Linked DNA regions of Priestia megaterium. The protein of the gene in region 1 interacts with the protein of each later gene in a pairwise test. Links are inferred from orthologs where the notes say so. Each region holds a gene or a part of one and is shown in the gene's direction. Other genes may lie near its edges.

Region 1 (3,188 bases):
AAAGAAGTATCAGACAAGGGCCGTATTACGATTAATGGTATCGTTGCAAAAGCAAGCACAAATGTGAAAGTAGGAGATGAATTAGCCATCACATTTGGCACGAAGAAAATTACCGTTAAAATAGAGGCTCTTCAAGAAGCAGCTAAAAAAGAAGAAGCAGCTAATTTGTACTCAATTGTCAAAGAAGAGCGTATTTCATCTGAAGTATAACTGATGAAGGCTTGTTCTAAATCACCTTTCTCATTCATATGTTTTAAACAACAGATAACAAGAGCGAATGCTCTTAATGAATGAGGTGGGGATGAAGATATGAGCCAATTTTATGAAACAAGCAATTCAAACAAAGACCATACTCCAAATCATGATTTAGTGATGAAGGGTCGGCGTCTCTTAGATATCACGGGTGTGAAGCAGGTAGAGAGCTTTGACAATGAGGAATTTTTACTTGAAACAGTGATGGGTTTCTTGTCAGTTAGAGGGCAAAATCTGCAAATGAAAAATTTAGACGTTGATCAAGGAATTGTATCGATAAAAGGAAAAATCTTTGATATAGTTTACTTAGATGAGAACCAATCGGAGAAGGCTAAAGGATTCTTTAGTAAGTTGTTTCGATGAGTTTAAACATTCAGCTCTATACAATGCTTGCGATGGTATCGTTGGGAAGCGGTTTAGGTGCTTCTCTCGATACTTATCGTTACTTTGTTAATCGCTCTAAATCACGCCCATGGTTCGTATTTGTAAATGACGTATTGTTTTGGATGGTGCAAGCTCTTCTCATTTTTTATGTGTTGTTTTTAGTGAATGAAGGAGAACTGCGTTTGTATGCGTTTCTTGCTTTGTTTTGCGGCTTTGCCGCGTATCAAAGCTTATTTCAATCACTGTATTTAAAAGTATTAACATTTACTGTCTCGAGCGTATTAAGTTTATATCGAGGTGTTTTAACGCTTAGTAATATTTTTTTGGTCAAGCCTATCCGCTTCTTTATTCATATTCTACTTGTAGTCGCTTTAGGGATCTACCGAGCTGTTCATAAGCTGCTCGTATTCTGTCTAAAGCTTATTTACTTACCGACTAGGTGGGTTCTTTTCGTATTTTGGAGAATGATGCCTAAACCTGTAAAACGATTTTTACATATGGGTTTTCGGTATATAGAAGGAATTTACAATCGTGCAAAGAATATGATAATGAGAGTCGTTGCATGGGTGAACACTTTAAAAAACAAGGGGGACGACTAATTCAATGAGTGCGGTACGAAAAAAAAAGGTCGCGAAGTTAAATACTGATTATAGCCATAAACAAGAACAAATTAAACAAAATACAGATCGAAAGCGTATCGGTTTAATTAGGCGTTTGACTGTTTTCGGAGTGTTGGCCTTAATCATTGGTGGATTGATGGTATCAGCTTTAATTACGCAAACCTCAGCTATTGAGAACAAAAAAGCTGAGAAGGTAAAATTAGAACAGCAGCTGACAAAATTACAAAGCAAGCAAAAACAGTTAAAAGGTGAAATCGTCAAGTTGAATGACGATGATTATATTAAAAAGATTGCCCGGAGAGATTATTTTTTATCAGAAGACGGGGAAATTATCTTTAATGTAAAAAAAGACTAAACGTATGGTTCGTTGACAGTGTATTTTTGCTTTTTGTATAATATAATAAATTGATTTCTTTTATCATTTAAGGAGGAGCATTTTTTTTATGTCAATCGAAGTAGGCAGCAAGTTACAGGGAAAGGTAACAGGTATTACGAACTTTGGAGCTTTTGTTGAGTTACCAGGAGGTTCAACAGGCTTGGTTCATATCAGTGAAGTAGCTGATAATTACGTAAAGGACATTAACGACCATTTAAAAGTGGGCGACGAAGTTGAAGTCAAAGTAATTAACGTTGAGAAAGATGGTAAAATTGGTCTTTCAATTAAGAAAGCGGTAGACAAACCAGAACGTCCAGAAAGACCAGAGCGTCCTGCAAGAGCGCCACGCTCAGACCGTCCACGTGATTCACGCCCACAACGTAATAACAATCGTGGTGGCGGTAATGATTTCCGTACAAAAGAAACATTCGAACAAAAAATGAATCGTTTCTTAAAAGACAGTGAAGAACGTTTATCTTCCCTAAAACGCCATACCGAATCAAAACGCGGTGGACGCGGTGCAAAACGCGGTTAACTTGCTGCTTATATCAAATAGATAGCGAGTTTTTGGAAAGTACCTTTTATCTAAAAGGTGCTTTTTTTATATGTAAAAAAGAGTAGAAAAAAAGCATGTACTTGTTGTACATGCTTTTTGATGACCCGTACGGGATTCGAACCCGTGTTACCGCCGTGAAAGGGCGGTGTCTTAACCGCTTGACCAACGGGCCGTTATTCGAGTAGCGGCGGAGGGGATCGAACCCCCGACCTCACGGGTATGAACCGTACGCTCTAGCCAGCTGAGCTACACCGCCATTATACGTTCTCTAAAAGACATTTATAATAATATAAAAAAGCAGGGTTATTGTCAATAACTTTTTTGTTATTTTTATAGACTTTTATTTGCTTTTAAAAAAGAATGATGAGCATAGGCTTTCTCTGGGGCGAACAGTATCTCTCATATTTTTTAAATCTCCATGTAAGATTGTACATCTTTTTGTATAGTTTTCAATATAATACTAGAAAATAGTCGAACGATTATAGGTATTTTGCTAGTCCGTTTGACAAAATTTCACCTTTCGCCGCGATATAATAACGAATAAGTATAATTAGCGGGTGGTGGGAGAATGCAAAAGACGGAAAGAGATTTTGCAAGTCCAACAACAGAGGCGGTATTTAACCGAACTAGATTAGAAATGTCCCGTGTATTTACAAAGGCGGGTATGAAAACGGAAAAGGTGTTATTTCAATGGGGATTATTGCTGCTAGTCGTAGGTTTCTTATTAGGACGAGCGTTAATTTTAATGAAAATCATGCCATTTGCTTTGCCATTCTTTGCAGCCGTAATGGCTATAAAGAAAGAAAAAGCACCGTTAGCAAGTTTAGCCGTATTGGCAGGGGCATTTAGTGTTTCTATTCAAAATGGAGGTACCGTATTTGCTACACTATTTGTTTTCTTACTAATTCATCGATTTAGCGGCATACTGACAATGGATCCGTTAAAGAAACTGCCGTTCACTGTATTTAGCGCGATGTTACTTACAAAACTAACTATTTTT
Region 2 (3,085 bases), 4.0 Mb from region 1 along the record:
GCTGAAAAGCAGGATTTTTATTTTGGAAAAGAGAACAAGTTTACAAGGTGAATGTCAGCCAATTGAATCCTTATAAGGTATTTATTTCTAATTACGCAAAAAAACCTTATATTCCTTACATTTTATTCTACGAATATGTCCTACTTTTAACAAAATGACACTATTTGTGACAAAAAGACAAAATTCTACTTAATTCTTATATAAATAGCTGAAATAATGTTGAACTTTGATATATAATATAAACGTGTATATATATCAAAGAAAAACACCGTTTTTTGCTTTTTGTATACATAACTAAGTAGTTTAGAAAGAAGTAGGTGTCATAATGTTTAATCACACAACTGTTTTGCTTAAAGAAGCAGCGGAAGGCTTAAATATTAAGCCGGATGGAGTATATGTCGACTGCACGCTTGGCGGAGCAGGTCATAGTGAATATATCGTAAAACAGCTATCAGAAAAAGGGAAATTAATTGCGTTTGATCAAGACGATGTTGCTCTTGAAAATGCAAAAGAAAAATTAGCCCCGTATCTAGACAGAGTTATTCTAATCAAAAGTAATTTTCGCTATTTAAAAGAGCAGCTAATGAAACATGGAATTGAAGAAGTAGATGGAGTATTGTTTGACCTAGGCGTCTCGTCTCCTCAGTTGGATACACCAGAGCGAGGGTTCAGCTTTCATCATGAGGCCCCGCTTGATATGCGCATGGATCAAAACTCAAAGTTTTCTGCGTACAACGTAGTAAATGAATGGCCTTATGAAAAACTTGTAAAAATCTTTTTCCAATACGGAGAAGAAAAGTTTTCGAAACAAATTGCCCGCAAGATTGAAGCATATCGAGAGTCTAAACCAATTGAAACAACGCTAGAGCTGGTTGATCTTATTAAAGATGGTATTCCAGCACCAGCTAGACGAACGGGCGGACATCCGGCAAAACGGATTTTCCAGGCTATTCGCATTGCTGTAAATGATGAGCTTCAAGTATTTGAAGATGCAATTGAACAGGCCATGGATGTAATCAAAAAAGGTGGACGTGTAAGTGTTATTACCTTCCATTCACTTGAAGACCGAATTTGTAAAGTAGCGTTTAAAAATGCAAGCACGGTTCCGCAGCTTCCTCATGGACTGCCGGTTATTCCAGAAGAATTTAAACCTAAAATGAAAGTCATCACAAGAAAACCTATTTTACCTTCAGAAGAAGAGGTAGAAGAAAATAAGCGCGCGCGTTCGGCAAAGCTTCGAATTGTTGAGAAATTAGTCTAATAAAAGGGTTTAATCAAAGAGGAGGGGACGAGAATGAACAATGCAGCATACAAAGTAAGAGAGCAAGACCAGCAGCAGAAGCAGCAAAAGACGGTACGTCAAGTTGTTCGAAAGACAAAAAGAAAAATCACGGTTGGTGAAAAAATTGTGTATTCTGGGTTTGTCGCACTCATGCTGTTTGGGTCTGTGCAAATCATTTCAAATCAATCTTCGCTTTATAGCATCAGTGAAGAAGTGCAATCACTCGATGGAAAGATTGACAAGCAAGAAGCAAAAAACAATGAGTTAAAATTACAGGTAACAGAGTTAAGTGCATACGATCGTATTTGGACAAAAGCAAAAGAACTTGGACTAAAATTGAATGAAAATAACGTAAAAGTCGTTAACGATTAATTGCGATGACTACGCCAAGAAAAAATAGCAATATTAGTACAGGAGCAGCAATATTAATTTTAATATTTGCATTGCTCTTTTTTGTATTAGCCATCAGGTTCTTTTACATCCAAGCGACGGGCAAAGCAGACGGAGAAGCTTTAGCCGAAATTGCACAAAAACAGCATACGCGAACGTCTAAAATTGAAGGACAGCGCGGTACGATTTACGATCGAAATGGAGAAGCAATCGCCCAAGACACGGGTGCTTATACGGTTGTGGCGATTTTAGATAAAAAACAAACAAAAGATAAAGATCACCCGCAACATGTGGTAGACCCAGAAAAGACGGCTCAAAAATTAGCCCCGTTGTTGAAGATGGACGAATCGAAAATTGAAAGCATGTTAACAAGAGGAATTAAACGTGGTACCTTCCAAGTAGAACTTGGCCCAGGCGGACGTGATATTGATAACGTGCTAAAGCAAAAAATTGAGAAGCTAAATCTCCCGGGCATCACGTTTTTACGCGATTCGAAGCGCTTCTATCCAAACGGTGTATTTGCCTCAAGTATTTTAGGATATGCACAAAAAGATGATACGGGTAAAATCGTAGGGAAAATGGGAATTGAAAAAGTATTTGATAAGCAGCTTTCTGAAGAAGATGGATATGTAAAATACGAAGCTGCTAAAAACGGAATTAAGCTTCCGGATCCAAAAGAGTCAATTGTAGCTCCTAAAAACGGAGACAGCGTTACGCTTACGATTGATGAAAAAATTCAAACGTTTTTAGAGGATGCGATGACAGCTGCTGCTAAAGAATATAAACCAGAAGAGCTAATGGCAACGGTAGTGAATCCGAAAACCGGTGAAATTTTGGCGATGTCAAACCGACCTTCATTTGATCCAAATATTCGTGATATCACTTCTTATCGCAATCCGTTTGTTGAAAACAGCTATGAGCTTGGTTCAACGATGAAAATCTTTACGCTAGCAGCCGCGATTGATGCAGGCGTTTATAACGGCGAAGACCGCTATCAGTCGGGATCTTATAAAGTAACGAAAAACAGCGTTCCGATTAACGATCACAACGGCGGAGTCGGCTGGGGAGCTATTACATTTAATGAAGGAATTCAAAGGTCTTCAAATGTAGCGGTTGCCATTTTAGCCAACGAAAAATTAGGTACCGACCGTTTGTATAAATACTTGGACAAGTTTGGCTTTATGGATAAGACGGGAATTGACTTGCCAAATGAAGCTTCTAGCAAGTTAGTGACGAAGTACCCGAGAGACCGCGTAACCACTGCGTTTGGACAGGCGTCTGCTTTTACGCCTATTCAAGAAATTCAAGCGGCTACTGCGATTGCAAATGACGGGAAAATGATGAAGCCTTACGTGATTAAACAAGTAGTCGATGAAACAAATAAGAAAACAATTAAGAAAACAAAACCTACCG

The links.
Region 2: the proteins of CEQ83_RS00320 (region 1) and ftsL interact in binary tests that used the Bacillus subtilis proteins (3 or more experiments, as listed by UniProt). The link is inferred for Priestia megaterium from one-to-one orthologs.

Annotation. Positions count from the first base shown.
Region 1 is NZ_CP023317.1:59,218-62,405, forward strand. The notes cover bases 70-2,925. They hold CEQ83_RS00320 (FtsB family cell division protein), read left to right. Parts: upstream 70-1,239; coding sequence 1,240-1,611; downstream 1,612-2,925. Other genes in these bases: CEQ83_RS00305 (RNA-binding S4 domain-containing protein), read left to right, coding at 70-210; yabP (sporulation protein YabP), read left to right, coding at 310-615; yabQ (spore cortex biosynthesis protein YabQ), read left to right, coding at 612-1,235; CEQ83_RS00325 (S1 domain-containing RNA-binding protein), read left to right, coding at 1,700-2,167; spoIIE (stage II sporulation protein E), read left to right, coding at 2,757-2,925. In the rest of the region: more of CEQ83_RS00305, read left to right, coding at 1-69; more of spoIIE, read left to right, coding at 2,926-3,188. UniProt on the Bacillus subtilis protein: Required for vegetative and sporulation septum formation. Required for the activation of genes expressed under the control of the sporulation transcription factors sigma F and sigma E.
Region 2 is NZ_CP023317.1:4,059,979-4,063,063, reverse strand. What follows is about bases 222-2,974. They hold ftsL (cell division protein FtsL), read left to right. Parts: upstream 222-1,294; coding sequence 1,295-1,654; downstream 1,655-2,974. Other genes in these bases: CEQ83_RS20725 (penicillin-binding protein), read left to right, coding at 1,660-2,974; rsmH (16S rRNA (cytosine(1402)-N(4))-methyltransferase RsmH), read left to right, coding at 326-1,261. Outside these bases: more of CEQ83_RS20725, read left to right, coding at 2,975-3,085. UniProt on the Bacillus subtilis protein: Essential cell division protein that may play a structural role. Probably involved in the regulation of the timing of cell division. Also required for sporulation.